2 linked regions of the Idiomarina loihiensis L2TR genome follow. The protein of the gene in region 2 interacts with the protein of the main gene of each other region in a pairwise test. Links are inferred from orthologs where the notes say so. Each region holds a gene or a part of one and is shown on either strand. Other genes may lie near its edges. The genes, in order: mrcB and IL_RS02190.

Region 1 (10,518 bases), 2.0 Mb from region 2 along the record:
TCTGCTGCACTGCTCATGATTTCTCTACCTTGGTTGAACTCTACTGCTATTTTCTCTTACCTGAGTATTTTGGTCAAGTATCGCCGTCACTACGCACACCGGGGTTGGCATCTCCGCGGCTAATTTCTTTCCAGAAAAAGGTTCGGTCCAGTGTCCCTCTACCACCTTTGGTTAGCTGCACTTTTACTTCAACCCGTTCTGGCACAAGCCCTTCAGGCATAAAGAAGTCGCCTTCGTACAAAGAGAAATAGCGCATAGAAAAGCTCCGTTCATCTTGCGCTATATTGGCAAGTTTCAGTAAGTCATAACGCTCTTTCTTACCATCAATGCGGCCGACCAGTTCAACCGTAACATTCCCCTGAACAAAGTTACGGCGCTGCTCAATTTGCAATACCGCCAGAGAGAAATGGAAATGATTTTCTGAACGGTTCTTAGTAACCGTTAAAGAGTCTATCGTAACGCCGCTTTCCTGTAGCTCCGGCGCCATAATCTTCTGATAAAACGCTAAGTCTCGGCGTAAACCATAATTATCGTTCTGTAACGCACTCAACTCGTCCTGCAAACTTTGGTTTGCCGAGCGCTCAATGTCTAGCTCAACTTGCAGCACATGGCGTTGATACTCCATCTGCTCAATACGCTGATAAAGCTGCTCAAGTTGTTGCGACTGTTTGGAAACTTCTTCTTTCAAGGCTTTTGCATGCCAAACTCCGGCTAGGTAAGCCAGGTAAACAACCAAAACAGCAACACAGATCAACAACACAAATACCGGGAAAGCTCCCCAGCGCTGTTGCCAGTATTTCAGGTTAAAATAGGGCTTCATAACTTCCAGCTCATTTCCATCAAGCGTTTATGCTGATATGTTATTGATAAATATGCAAGCTCATCCCACGGTTTAAGGTAAGGATCTTATTTTAAATGGCCTCTAACTCGGTATTCCGACAGCAACTGCGCAAACAGCTGGCGACCCCGTCGACCACTATCGCCATTTGTTTAATGGGTCTTACCGGCGGTATTCTTGCAGCTCTTATGATTGCCGGATTCCGTTTGGCGATTGAGCAAGGCGCTTATCTTGTCGGCAATGGTAGCTATTGGCAACAGCCTTTACCAACTACTTACCGCTTTTTACTCCCCATTATTGCTGCCGCCATTGTTTATGTTCTGTTTCGGCTATCGGGATCTAAACACGTGCGGATGGGTATCCCCTACGTTATCCATCGTATGAAACAGCATTACGGCATGCTGCCCTGGCGCAGTACCGTGAACCAGTTCTTTGGTGGAATAATTGCTCTGGTTGCAGGTTTCAGTGTTGGCCGCGAAGGGCCAGCAGTTCATTTAGGCGCCGCTGCAGCTACCTGGCTTGGTTTTCATTTCGACGCCCCAAAAAATGCCATACGAACCCTTGCCGCATGCGGTATCGCCGCCGCTATCGCGGCCTCTTTTAATACACCGCTGGCGGCTATGGTTCTGGTAATGGAAGTGGTACTGCGGGAATACAAAGTTCACGTTTTTATACCGGTTATGCTGTCAGCGGTAGCGGGTTCACTTATTACTGAAGAAATTTTCGGAGTCGCCTCAGAGCTGGCCGTACTCTCAGCCCAGGATATTCCGACCACGCAACTGCCGTGGGTGATGCTACTGGGTGTTGTACTGGGTTTTGTCGGGGTTTTGTTCAAAAAACTTATGCTGGATGTCATGGAAACCGTACAAGACATGTCATTGCTTACCCGCTTGCTCTTTGCCGGACTTATTACCGCCATGCTAGCCGTCATCATTCCCAGCAGCTTAGGTCCGGGTCTTACAGCCATTGAGCAGGTGTTGAATCATCAGGGGGAAATGTCGCTGCTGACCACCTTACTCATAGCAAAGCTTTTTGCCTCGGCTATTGCTTTGGGCATGGGTATACCCGGCGGTTTAATTGGTGCCGTGTTCGGTATTGGAGCCATTATTGCTGCGGTATTTGTCGGCGCAGTTAACGGCCTGGATATTCAACAGCCACTGTCTTTCGACAGCTTCATTCTGTTGGGAATGGCAGGCATTTTAGCGGCCTGTATTCACGCACCCATGGCGGCTCTGCTTGCTATTGTCGAGTTGTCTCGCAGTGTGGAAATTATCATTCCCGCTATGTTAGTTATTGTGCCTGCTTACTTGATATCCAGTCAGTTACTGAAGTCAAAGTCCATTTTCATCTCCCAGCTAGAGTTGCAGGGTTTACCTTACCAGCTGGCCCCGGTGCATGTTGCATTACAAAAAACCGGTGTTGAAAACGTTATGGAAACAGACTTCAAATTGCTGCTTGAACCCACTCAGAACGAACTGGTTGACTCACTTGAATCTGCGCAGGCGAAAACCGTTATTGTCATGTCAGTCGATGAAGATAATCAGGCACTTTATCGTCTGGTAACTTATGATATAAACGCCGGGGACAGTCCCAGCCTGAGTTACACTCCTATCAAAGGAGTTCGGGTCACATCGACTCTGGCCGAAGTGTATGATGAAATTGGACCCAAGCGTCGGGGGGCTGTGTACATTTATGAGACCGATGATGGCCAGCCCTGTGGCATTGTTACCTGGGAACTTGTTCGTAAAGCCCTACAGAGAGAACTCGCATGACATGGATACTTTGGGTTAAAGCCCTGCATATTGCTTTTATGGTGGCCTGGTTTGCCGGCATCTTCTACTTACCACGTTTGTTTGTTTATCACGCAATGAACGCCAAGCCTGCCGTGGACGAGCAACTCTGTATAATGGAAAGGCGTTTACTGTATTTCGTCACCCCCTTTGCCATTCTTACCCTCGTTTTCGGTGTGGTGCTTATTTTTGCCTACGGCTCAGCGTGGTTTGCTGCCAGTGGCTGGATGCACACTAAACTGGTACTGGTGTTACTACTTTTTGTGTATCACGGTTACTGTTTCAAACTATTGAAAGACTTTAAAACCGGCACCAACCGCCGCAGCCACCGGTTTTACCGAGTGTTTAACGAGCTCCCGGTACTGGCACTTTTCGCTATTATCATTTTAGCGGTAGTTAAGCCTTATTAGATTCTCTTGTGCCGCATGATTTGCTATAGTGTGCGCCCAGTGACATTCTGCGGCAGAGGCGCACCCAAAGATGAATTTCACCGGCTCCAACATTCTTTCTGTAAATCAGTTCAATCGCGACAGCATTGACTACATATTCTCCGTTGCGGACAAGATGCAACCTTACGCCCGACGTAAAACACGCACTCGAGTTCTTGACGGCGCTATCCTTGGTAATCTTTTCTTCGAACCTTCGACTCGTACCCGGGTAAGCTTCGGCACGGCGTTCAACCTGTTAGGGGGCGAAGTCCGCGAAACCACCGGCATGGAAAGCTCGGCCATTGCAAAGGGTGAATCGCTGTACGACACCGCTCGCGTATTAAGCAGCTACAGCGACGTTATTGCCATGCGCCACCCCAAGTCGGGCTCAGTAAAAGAGTTTGCTGAAGGCAGTCGGGTACCGGTCATTAACGGCGGTGACGGCGCAAACGAGCATCCGACTCAGGCATTGCTGGACCTTTACACTATCCAGAAAGAACTGGCGTACCATCAGCAGAGCATTGATAACATGCACATTTGCATGATTGGCGACTTGAAGTACGGACGTACAGTACATTCACTGTCCACTTTACTCTCTATGTACAAGAACATTAAGTTCACTTTAATTTCGCCACGTGAACTTTCTATGCCGGGCTCCGTATTAGATACGCTGGAAAACGCAGGTCACCGTGTCACTGTTACCGAAAAAGTCGACGGTATTGTCGACGCTGATATTGTCTATCAGACTCGAATTCAGCAAGAACGTTTTGCCAGCCCGGAAGACGCTGATCAGTATCGCGGTAAGTTTCGTTTAAATCAGGACATTTACACTAAACACTACAAACCCAATACGGTCATCATGCATCCTTTGCCGCGGGATTCGCGCGCCGAAGCTAATGAATTGGATAACGACTTAAACCAAAACCCCAACCTGGCTATTTTCCGTCAGGCTGACAACGGAGTTCTCATTCGTATGGCTCTGTTTGCATTAACACTTGGGGTCGTTGATCAGGTTGATAAACACCAATGTGATGTCATCTGGTACAGCGAAAAAAGCCAACAGTAAAGAGGTAGTTACGACATGAGTCGCTCAGAAGAACTATACACTAAAGCACAAATCAGTATCCCTGGCGGCGTTAACTCGCCGGTTCGGGCTTTTAACGGCGTTGGTGGCAGCCCCATCTTCTTTGAGAGTGCTGAAGGCGCTTATATGATTGATGCAGACGGCAAACGTTATATCGATTACGTCGGCTCATGGGGCCCAATGATTTTGGGGCATAACCACCCGGCAGTGTTAGAAGCCACCCTGCAGGCCGCCAAGCGAGGCCTGAGCTTCGGCACACCGACGGAAGTTGAAATCACCATGGCGGAGACTATTCGCAAAATAGTCCCTTCTATTGAAAAAGTGCGTATGGTGAATTCCGGTACTGAAGCCACTATGACTGCCATTCGTCTGGCACGCGGCTATACTGGTCGGGATAAAATTCTGAAGTTTGAAGGTAACTACCACGGTCATGCCGACTCCTTGCTGGTTAAAGCTGGTTCAGGTGCTTTGACTCTGGGCGTTCCTAACTCTCCCGGCATTCCGGAAGACTTTGCGAAACATACCTTAACCGCAACTTACAACGATATTGAATCGGTGAAACAGATTTTCGCTGAAATGGGCGACGAGATTGCCTGCATTATTGTTGAGCCGGTAGCCGGTAACATGAACTGTATTCCACCGGTTGACGGTTTTCTGGAAGGCTTACGCAGCATTTGTGACGACCACGGTTCAGTTCTGATTTTTGACGAAGTTATGACCGGTTTCCGTGTAGCTCCGGGCGGCGCTCAGGATCGCTATAAGATTAAACCAGACCTCACGACTTTAGGTAAAGTGATTGGCGGTGGCATGCCGGTTGGTGCCTTTGGCGGCAAAAAGGAAGTGATGGACTACATTGCGCCGGTGGGCCCCGTGTATCAGGCAGGAACCTTATCTGGTAACCCAGTCGCCATGGCAGCAGGCTTGGCAGCGTTACAGCAGTTATCCACCCCAGGGCTTTACGACCAGCTTTACCAACGCGTTGACACACTGCTTGACGGTTTACAGGAGCGTGCTGACCGGGCTGGCGTGCCAATGACAACAAATCGCGCCGGTTCTATGTTTGGTTTCTTTTTTACTGAAGAGCCCGAAGTAACCACTTACGCTCAGGCCACACAGTGTAATATGGAGCACTTTAAGACGTTTTATCACGCCATGTTAGAGCAAGGCGTGTATCTTGCGCCATCGGCCTTTGAAGGCGGCTTTATGTCGGCAGCGCACAGCGAAGAAGACATTCAAAACACTCTGAATGCCGCTGAAAAAGCCTTTGCTAAGTTAGTCTAACATTGCGGCTGTAGCGCCTGGTATTGGCCCGGGCGCTTTTAACCACCAAATAAACGTTCCCACCAGCTTTTCTCGCGGATAGTGCCTTCACAGGTAATATCCTCGGGGAGCCTGATTTCCTCAGCCGGTAATTTCCGACCATTGTTGCAGTCTTCAGGAATTCTCTGTCCCGTTGTCGGGTGAAAATTTTGCATCTGCAGAGGCTCCGGTACATCTAAAGCCATGCTCAACGGCGGTAAGTAGTCATAAAAATCCGCCACAACTTTGAGAGCGCCGCTACTTCCGGTTAAGCCAACCGGCTGGTTATCATCACGACCTAACCAGACCGTAACCACGTGCTCACCATCTACTGCAACAAACCAGCTGTCGCGATAATCATTCGTTGTACCTGTCTTGCCACCAACTACCTGACCGGCTAAAGCACGTTGCAGACGACTTGCGGTACCCTCAGCCACCACTCCCCGTAAACCATAGCGAGTCAGATAAGACACATTTTTATCGAAAACCACATCTGCTTCAGACTTCTGACGCCGATACAGCACTTCGCCCTGATGGGTGGTGATAGACGACACCGCAGCTAAAGGCTGATAACGGCCATCATTCATAAGCGCACTGTACATTCGTGTCACCGCTACGGGAGACAACGATGCTGATCCTAAAGTCAACGATGGATAGGCTTGTAACGGCGTTGTCACACCCAATTCGCGTAAGTAACTCACTAACTGGTCTATACCCACTTCCATGCCCACCCGAACGGCCGGTAAGTTGCGCGACTGAACCAACGCATCATACAACAGCAAACTACCATCAAACTCTTTATCGTAGTTTTGCGGCTTCCATTCTTTTCCCTTTTTATCCGATAAAGTAATGGGTTCATCTGCAACCGGCGTATGCAGACCAATGTCTGAATCCTGCATCGCGGCTGCGTATATAATAGGCTTCATTAATGAGCCTATTGGCCGCAGTGCCAACAACGCCCGGTTATAACCTATAGCCTGACTTAAGCGGCCACCAGCGAGCGCGCTAATAGTGCCGTTGCGGTAATCAGCAACGACCATTGCCCCTTCTAACTTCTCATCTTCGCCGTCAGCCATAAGCTGTTGTGCTAACGAGCGTTGTACTGCATTTTGTGCATCCACCTGCAAATGCGTGAAGATTTTCAGCCCAGTTTCCTGCCAGTCTTCCGGCAGAATAATACGCTTCATTTCCCGACGTACTAAGTCCATATAATGAGGGTACGGGTGCTCAACCAGACGGCGGCTTTCTTTAACGTCAAGCGCCTGTTCAACCGCAGCAACGTAGTTATCTTTACCGAGTAAATCCTGTTCAAACATGACTTTAAGCACTGTGTCCCTGCGGCTACGGGCACGCTCCGGGTAGCGTCTTGGGTCATAATAAGAAGGCCCCTTTATCATCCCCACCATTAAAGCAATTTCGCTTGGGTTCAGCTCCTGTACCTGCTTACCAAAATAAAACTGACTGGCAAGTCCTATACCGTGAATAGCGTTGCTTCCGTCCTGGCCAAAGTACACTTCGTTCAGGTAGGTCTCTAATATGGTGTTTTTATCAAACCGGTAATCGATAACCAGCGACATCATGGCTTCGTGAAACTTACGCCATAACGTCTGGTCTCGGCTCAGGTAGAGGTTTTTGACCAACTGCTGAGTCAGCGTAGAACCGCCCTGAACCGTCCTGCCTGCTTTCAGGTTGGCAGCCAACGCCCTTAGAATTGACCAGGGCGATACCCCCTGATGATGATAAAAATTTCTGTCTTCAACTTTTAATAGGGTTTCAATGAGTAAGTTAGGCACGACTTCCAGCCCAACTAACAAACGGTCTTCTTTACTTAAGGTACTAATGCGGCCTATTAGCTCAGGTTCCAGGCGAAAGCTTTCCAGCTCTCTGCCACTGGGCCAGCTCTTAATAGACTTAATACGGTCGCCGTGAAAGTTGATTTGCACTCTTTGCGCCATTTGCGGACCATCGGAAAAGTCGAAAGGTCGACGATGCACCATGACATTATTTTTACCCACCGAGTAGTAACCCGACTGCTCGGTATTACTATTACGCTGATAACCGACTCGCTCCAGAATGCCGACTAGCCCTTGCAGCCGCATAGGATGATTGTTTCTCAGCGTTACCTCATCCGCGTAAACCAAAGCAGGGGCCTGATAGCGCTTGTTACTAAAATGACGGGATAAACTGGCATCCAGATAAATGGCATAAAGCCCAATAACGGCGATAAGTACCAGCCCTATCTTAAAGCTTGTCCAGAATAGGTATTGAAACCATCGACTTTTTATCACTACTGCTGCCTTTTGGTTTTAAACGTTGCGGTTGCATTCAGAGGGTCTTCGGGCCACGGATGCTTAGGATAGCGACCGCGCATTTCTTTGCGCACGTCGGCGTAAGCATTTTGCCAGAAACTCGCGAGATCATTGGTTCGCTGTAACAAACGCCCGGCCGGCGACAGAAGATCAACGGTCACAACTTGTCGGTTATCGATAATTTTAGGCGACTCAGAGACACCAAACATTTCCTGTAATTTGACCTCAACCCGGGGGGGGTCGTCCAGATAATTTATAAACACTTTACGTTCTGTCGGAGTTTGCCACCATTCAGGACAAGCCGAATTAAGACGTTGCAGTTCTGAGTAGTCGAAAAAATAACACAAGGCCTCGTATGGATCCCACTGCTGCAATTGTTTTAGTGACCGGAAATTCGTCCAATACGGCGCCGTCCAGCGCTCCAGGCTATTAAGTAATCCTGCATCGCTCATGTCGTAGGCGCTCAGCTCTCCGGCTTGTTGCAACCAGTAGACCCGCCGTTGTAGCTGTTTCGCGCGTTGACTCCAGTTGAGTTTATCCAGTCCTTTATCGCGCAACCACAGGCAGAACGCTTCGGCTTTTTGTTCATTGGAAACCTGTCCACTATTAGTAGTCTGGCTGAGTACCAGGGAGCCCAGTTGAGTACGAGTTATTTGTCGCAGTTGTTGCTGCTCACCTACCCATTCAGCTGTTTGCAAGGTCTGCAAAGGAATGCCTGCTTCTTTCAGTAACGCCTGGGCATCGTCCACAGGTAACAGGCAGCGGCTGCGGCCTATCGTGTCTTGCTCATGAAAGGTGACATCAAAAATAATTGCCCAGGCTGGCTGCTTAAGGCGACTGCTGTCGCCACTGACCCGACCACCACAAGCCAGTTGAAAGTCGCAGCGGCTGACATCGTACTTTGCGACTCGGTCGGGGTAACCCTGCAGTAAGGCAACGGCAAGGCCTTCTGCACTGGCTTCTGCGGTTTCTGCAGCTTCTTTCAGCCCAAAATGGTTTAACCAATAGCGCCAGCGTTGTTGCCACAAAGGCGCCTGGTTTCGTTGTTGATAATGCTGCTGGGTGCGTTCAGACAGATCGGCTGTTTTTATGCTAGTTTGCGGCTCTTCCAGTGTAGCCAGAACACGAGCCATAGCGGCTTGCTGCTCGTTCTTCAGCATTTTGGCTGCATCCGCCACCAGTAAAATTCTGGGATCAAAACCGCCGGACTCCAGCTGACGGGCTTTTGCGGTTAACTGCCCCTGCCTTATTAAGCCGGTACTGGCTAAAAAATCGGTCGCCGCGGCACAATGCCCCGGGTCAGGCTGAGAAAACCAGGCCAGTTGGCTCACCTCACTGCCCCAGCGCAACACATCCAGTACCAGTGCTGATAAATCCTGAGTGGCAACGTCCGGAGGCGCATAATCGGCAAAGCCATGCTCGTCGGAGCGCGCCCACAAACGAAAACATTGCCCCGCCTGCTGACGACCCGCACGCCCGGCACGCTGTGTTGCTGAAGCTTTAGCAATACGTTGCGTCGTTAACTGGCTTAATCCGTATTGAGGCAGGTACTGAGCCCGGCGCTCGCGACCACTGTCGACAACCACATCAATACCGTCCAGAGTTAAGCTGGTTTCGGCAATATTAGTTGCCAGAATAATGCGTTTTTCGTCCGATGCTTTTAATACTTGCCGCTGTTGCTGCAAGGGGATACGCCCATGCAGGGGTAAGATGATTGTGCCCGGCGGCATTCGCTGACTCAGTTCAGTCGCAATCTTTTGTATTTCATAAACGCCCGGCAGGAAAACCAGAACACCTTTTTCGGCAGCAGCAAAGGCTTCGACAACCACTTTGGGTAATTCAGCCAGCCATTGAGTAACATGAGATGCTGGGCGATAGTGATACTCAACCGGATAACTGCGGCCTTCGCTGCGCAAAACCTGCACCTGATCACAGTAATTCTCTAGCCAGAGTTTCAGATTTTCTGCGGGCAAGGTGGCCGACATAATCAGCAGGTTTAAATCCGGACGCAATGGCAGGGCATCAATCACCAGCGCCAGACTTAAGTCACTGTGCAAATTGCGCTCGTGGAATTCATCGAAGATCAGCGTGCCAATGCCGCTAAGTTCAGGATCGTCCTGCAGCCATCGAACCAATACACCTTCCGTAATGATAAGTAACTTAGTTGCCTTACTGCGCTTGCTGTCGCCGCGCACCGTATAGCCGACCTGCTCACCCACCGGTTCTCCCAACTGCTTAGCCAAATAATGAGCAATATTCAGCGCAGCAACACGCCGGGGCTGCAGCATGACAATAAGGCCGTCATCGGCAATACCCTGCTGCAACAGAAATAACGGAAGTTGTGTTGATTTGCCGGCACCGGGCGGTGCCTCAATAACGACACGTGCTGCCGGAAAGGCTTTCGCCAGCTCTGGCAGCACGCTCTCAATTGGCAAGGTCATGCCAAATTAATCACCTTGTACGGTTGCGGCTATGGTGCGCACACCGGCGGCGGTAGCGCCTGTCGCCCACATAGAGGTCGCCGATTTTTGGTAAGCGCCAGCTAAATCGAAGTGCAGCCAGCCTTTGCCGCTGTTCGGCGCAAAGCGCAGTAAAAAGCCTGCGGCGTTGCTTGCACCACCGGCACCACCGCCTTTTTGCGGGCGGCTGTTTGCCGTATCAGCAAAAGCTGACGGACAGTTTTCACTATGCCATGGGGCTAAAGGTAAGCGCCACAATAGCTCATTTTCTTTATCCGCATTAGCCAATGCTTTAGTGGCAGCCACTTCAT
Region 2 (4,738 bases):
AGCGATATCATTCAGTGATATACCCAATTCACTTGCCGCAGCTGCTGCAGAAAGAGCATTAAGCACGTTGTGCCGACCACTTAGTTTAAGCTCCAGCTGTTTTGTTTCTCCGCCTAAATGCAGAGTAAACGACGGGTGCCCTTCGCTGTTCAGTGTTACGTCGCTGGCGTAAACGTCGGCGCTATCGCTCAAGCCGAAAGTCTTCCACTGCATATCGCTGCAGGCGCGTTGCCAGCAGGGATAAAATTCGGAGTCGCGGGGGGTAATGGCCGTTCCCTGGCCTCCCACTCCACGGAAAATCTCAGTTTTAGCACGGGCAACCCCGTGTAAACTTCCGAAACCTTCAACGTGTGCAGCGCTCACATTGTTCAATATGGCAACATCGGGCTTGACCAAGTCAGTAGTGTAGGAAATTTCCCCCGGATGGTTCGCGCCCAATTCAACCACTGCGTATTTGTGTTCTTCCTGCAGGCGCAATAATGTAAGCGGCACACCAATATCGTTATTAAAGTTACCCTGCGTGGCCAATACCGGATGACGAATAGATAAGATGGCAGCCAGCATTTCTTTTACTGTGGTTTTACCGTTGCTGCCGGTGACAGCCACGGTTTTCGGCGCTACCTTCGCCTTAATAGCCGCACCTAAGCGCCCCAGCGCATGACGGCTGTTCTCGACAATAATCTGGCGGCACTCGCTATCCACTTTCTTTTCGCAAATAATTGCCGCGGCGCCTTTAGCTATAGCCTGTTCGACAAAGTCGTGGGCATCAAAATTCTTGCCTTTTAAGGCTATAAATAACGCGTCGGTTAAATCCGCTCTAGTGTCCGTGGACACCGCATCAATTGTACAATCAGAGCCAATCAGGCGGCCTTCCACCTGCTCCGCAATCCATTTCAGTGATACTGAGATCATGCGCAGTCTCCTTGCAGCCATTCACTGACTACCGCTCGTTCGTTATAGTCAATGCGTTGAGTACCAATAACCTGATAGTCTTCGTGTCCTTTACCGGCGAGTAATACAACGTCATCTTTTCCGGCTTCCTGCATTGCACGTATCACCGCCTCGCGGCGACCCGGCCAAACCTTAACCTGAGTTTTATCCGCAATGCCGGTCAAAATATCTTCAATAATTTGTTCCGCGGGTTCTGTCCGCGGGTTGTCATCGGTAACCACAACAACATCAGCGTAATCTGCCGCGACTTTACCCATTTGCGGACGCTTGCCACGGTCACGGTCACCGCCGCAGCCAAACACACACCACAAACGGCCCTTGCAATGCAGGCGCAGCGCACTCAATACCTGATGCAGAGCGTCCGGTGTATGCGCGTAGTCAACCACCACCAGCGGCGACTGATTATTATGGAAGGCTTCCATCCGCCCGGGAACGGGCTGCAACCTGCCACAGGCTTTGCCGATATCCGCAAGTGGCTTATTCAGTTTCAGCAGTACGGCAACCGCGCAGAGTAAGTTATAAACGTTGAAACGGCCCAACAATGGAGTTTCAACGACGCAGGATTCACCCTGCCAATTTAAACTGAACACCGAGCCCTGCTCATGGAACTGAACACCAGTCGCCTGCAGGCATGGTTCGTTGGGGCTGGCATTAAGACTTACCCACAAATCGGCTAAATCATCCTGCTGCCAATGGCTTAACGTGTCGTCGTCGGCGTTAACCACTCGGTTTTGCACGCCAAAGTCAGCAAATAAACGTTGTTTTGCGGCCACGTAATTTTCCATGGTGCCGTGATAGTCGAGATGATCCCGACTAATATTGGTTATGGCGGCCGCCGCAAAGTGTAAAGCCTCGACACGGCGCTGTATCAGTGCGTGTGAAGACACCTCCATAGCAACCAGTTCTGCGCCTTCAGCTAATAGCGTAGCCAGACGTTGTTGGACGGTAACGGCATCTGGTGTGGTATGACGCTCAGGTAATAAGCGACCAATAAGTCCACTTCCGGTTGTACCAATAACAGCCGCTTCCATACCCAGGGCTTTTGCCAACTGGGCCATAATGTGAGTAACCGACGTTTTACCATTGGTTCCGGTCACACCAACCAGGTTCATTTTCTCTGATGGATGGCCGAAAAAATTACCGGCGATGCGGGAGAGATGCTCACGAACGCCACTAAAACCGATAACGACCACGCCCCGGCGCTGTTCAACAGCCATTCCCGGAGCTTCAGCAATAATTGCTGCTGCACCAGCATCAATAGCTGCATCAATATAAGCGCGGCCATCGGTTTCATAGCCCGGAATAGCGACAAAAACATCGCCATTGGCTACTTGCCGACTATCGAGTTTTATACCACTAACGGTAACATCCGGAACGGAAAACGACGTCGGCAGCATAGTTAACAACTCTGCAAGCTTCATCATTTATCCCCCCCAAAGCCAGCGGCGTGCACCTGTGTATCATCCAGGTTGTCCGGCGGTATATTCAGTAGCCGCATAGTTTGCGATACAATTTTTGAGAACACCGGAGCAGCGGCTGTACCGCCATAATAGTCATCAGTGCCGGGTTCGTTTATTGTCACCACCACAACCACTTTCGGATCGCTAACCGGAGCTATCCCCGCAAACAACGCGACGTATTCATCACCGTACCCACCTGTTGCTTTGGTTTTACGCGTAGTCCCTGTTTTTCCTGCAATACGATATCCGGGCACTTGTGCTGCCTTGGCTGTTCCATCGCGAACCACCTCTTCCAGCATATGCATAACGGCTCGGGTGTTATCCGGATTGAAAACTTGCTCTGCAGGTAAAGGCGATTCCTGCCTGAAAATCGTCAGCGGCCTTTTTTTCCCGCCATTAGCGATAATGTTATAAGCGTTAGCCAGTTGCAGTGTCGTTGCCGACAAACCGTACCCATAAGCCAATGTCGCAGTTTCAAAATCCGACCAGCGGCGTCTGCCACTCAGCAAACCAATGCTCTCTCCTAGCAAAGCAACCCCAGTGTCACTGCCTAAGCCTGCGTCGGCGTAGGTTTGCAATAAAGAGTCAACGCCAAGATCCAAAGCTATTTTAGTTACACCCACGTTAGATGAATGCTCAAGCACCTCGCTCAATGTCAATTCGCCATAGTCACGAGGGTCACTCACCCGGCGTCCACCGATTCTTAACCAACCGGGGCTCGTATCAATAGTATCGCCGGCTTTATGCCGACCTTTTTCTAACGCACTAAGAACCACAAGAGGTTTCATCGTTGAACCTGGTTCGTAGCTGTCGGTAATCGCCCGGTTCCGCATTCTGAAAGACTGCAAGTCCGTACGATTGTTAGGGTTATAGGACGGGCTATTGACCATAGCCAGCACTTCACCTGTCTCGACATCCAGCACTACTGCCGAGCCTGAAGTTGCCTGATTGTAGCGCACGGCTTTTTTCAGCTCGGTATAAGCAGTTGCCTGAATACGTTGGTCGATACTCAGTGTCAGCTGTTTTGGTTGTTGTGCATCTGTCTGGCTAATTTCTTCAACAACCCGCCCTTGTGCGTCCTTGCGGTAAACTCGCTTACCCGGTTTGCCGGTTAAATGTTCGTCATACAACAGCTCCAGACCTTCCTGTCCGACGCCATCTATATCAGTTAAACCAATTAAGTGCGCACTGATTTCTCCGGTAGGGTAATAACGACGAGATTCGGTTTTTAAGTACACGCCAGGAATTTTCAGTTGCTTCACATAGTCGGCTTCAGATGGCGTCACTTTCCGTTGCAGATAAACAAAACGTTTTGATGGATCATCCACTTTACTGACCAGCTCTTTGCGATTCATACGGAAGGTTTCCGCCAAAGCCTGCCAGCGCATTTCATCCGCTAACGCATCTTTGTCAGCAATTCGTTTGGGATCGGCCCACACAGTTTCTACGGGGACGCTAACCGCCAGTTCACGCCCGTTACGATCAACAATAGTCCCCCGCTGAACCGCTACACTGGAGGCTCGTAAACTGCGCATATCACCTTGCAGCGAGAAGGCATCGGGGCTTATTACCTGAATATAGGCTGCGCGTGCAATTAACGCAGAAAACACACCGAACAGTAAGAATACTGCGGTGTAAAAGCGCCAACGCGTACCGGCTGGTTCTGTGTGTTTCTTGCGACGAGTTACTGCCATGAAACCAACACCTCCTGCTCTGGCTCAACGTCCCGCATGCCAAGTTGTTCCTGCGCAATACGTTCAACCCGGCTGTGTTCAGTCAGGGCGTTTTGCTCAACCACAAGGTGCCGCCACTCCCGATCCAGAGTGTCCCGGTGCGACAATAAATCATCACGTTCGCCAGTTAACTGCCGATTCAAATGAGCGGTATAGACAATACTTAGCGCATTACCGATAACCACCACACTGAGAAGCAAAATCCATTTGTGCTGCAATAAATCCTGTAGCAACATTTTCATTAGACTGGGATAACGCTGCTTAGTCATTGCGAACCCTCCTTGCTATGCGCAGCACAGAGCTGCGTGAACGAGGATTGAGCTGCACTTCAGCTTTACCCGGCTTAATAGCTTTGCCGACTTTCTCCAGCGCTTTATCTTTATTGCGCTCAGCTTCAGTTACCGGCAAGCCCGGAGGTAACTGCTTTCCTTCGCTGTGCTTACGAATAAAGCGCTTTACTAAACGATCTTCCAGACTATGGAAACTAATAACCACCAGTCGGCCGTCTTCTTTCAGACCCGACAGAGAAGCTTCCAGCGCCTGCTCTATTTGCTCCAGTTCGCGGTTAATGTGAATGCGAATGGCCTGGAAGGT

The links.
Region 1: the proteins of IL_RS02190 (region 2) and mrcB interact in binary tests that used the Escherichia coli proteins (3 or more experiments, as listed by UniProt). The link is inferred for Idiomarina loihiensis L2TR from one-to-one orthologs.

Annotation. Positions count from the first base shown.
Region 1 is NC_006512.1:2,396,870-2,407,387, forward strand. Bases 5,094-8,127 are described here. They hold mrcB (penicillin-binding protein 1B), read right to left. Parts: upstream 7,728-8,127; coding sequence 5,460-7,727; downstream 5,094-5,459. Other genes in these bases: hemL (glutamate-1-semialdehyde 2,1-aminomutase), read left to right, coding at 5,094-5,421; hrpB (ATP-dependent helicase HrpB), read right to left, coding at 7,727-8,127. Outside these bases: iron-sulfur cluster insertion protein ErpA, read right to left, coding at 1-17; IL_RS11495 (DUF6776 family protein), read right to left, coding at 74-820; IL_RS11500 (chloride channel protein), read left to right, coding at 916-2,610; protoporphyrinogen oxidase HemJ, read left to right, coding at 2,607-3,038; IL_RS11510 (aspartate carbamoyltransferase), read left to right, coding at 3,109-4,122; more of hemL, read left to right, coding at 4,138-5,093; more of hrpB, read right to left, coding at 8,128-10,189; aminopeptidase PepB, read right to left, coding at 10,196-10,518. UniProt on the Escherichia coli protein: Cell wall formation. Synthesis of cross-linked peptidoglycan from the lipid intermediates.
Region 2 is NC_006512.1:442,469-447,206, reverse strand. What follows is about bases 1,739-4,738. They hold IL_RS02190 (peptidoglycan glycosyltransferase FtsI), read right to left. Parts: upstream 4,106-4,738; coding sequence 2,372-4,105; downstream 1,739-2,371. Other genes in these bases: rsmH (16S rRNA (cytosine(1402)-N(4))-methyltransferase RsmH), read right to left, coding at 4,406-4,738; ftsL (cell division protein FtsL), read right to left, coding at 4,096-4,413; murE (UDP-N-acetylmuramoyl-L-alanyl-D-glutamate--2,6-diaminopimelate ligase), read right to left, coding at 1,739-2,375. Also shown: IL_RS02200 (UDP-N-acetylmuramoyl-tripeptide--D-alanyl-D-alanine ligase), read right to left, coding at 1-912; more of murE, read right to left, coding at 909-1,738. UniProt on the Escherichia coli protein: Essential cell division protein that catalyzes cross-linking of the peptidoglycan cell wall at the division septum. Required for localization of FtsN.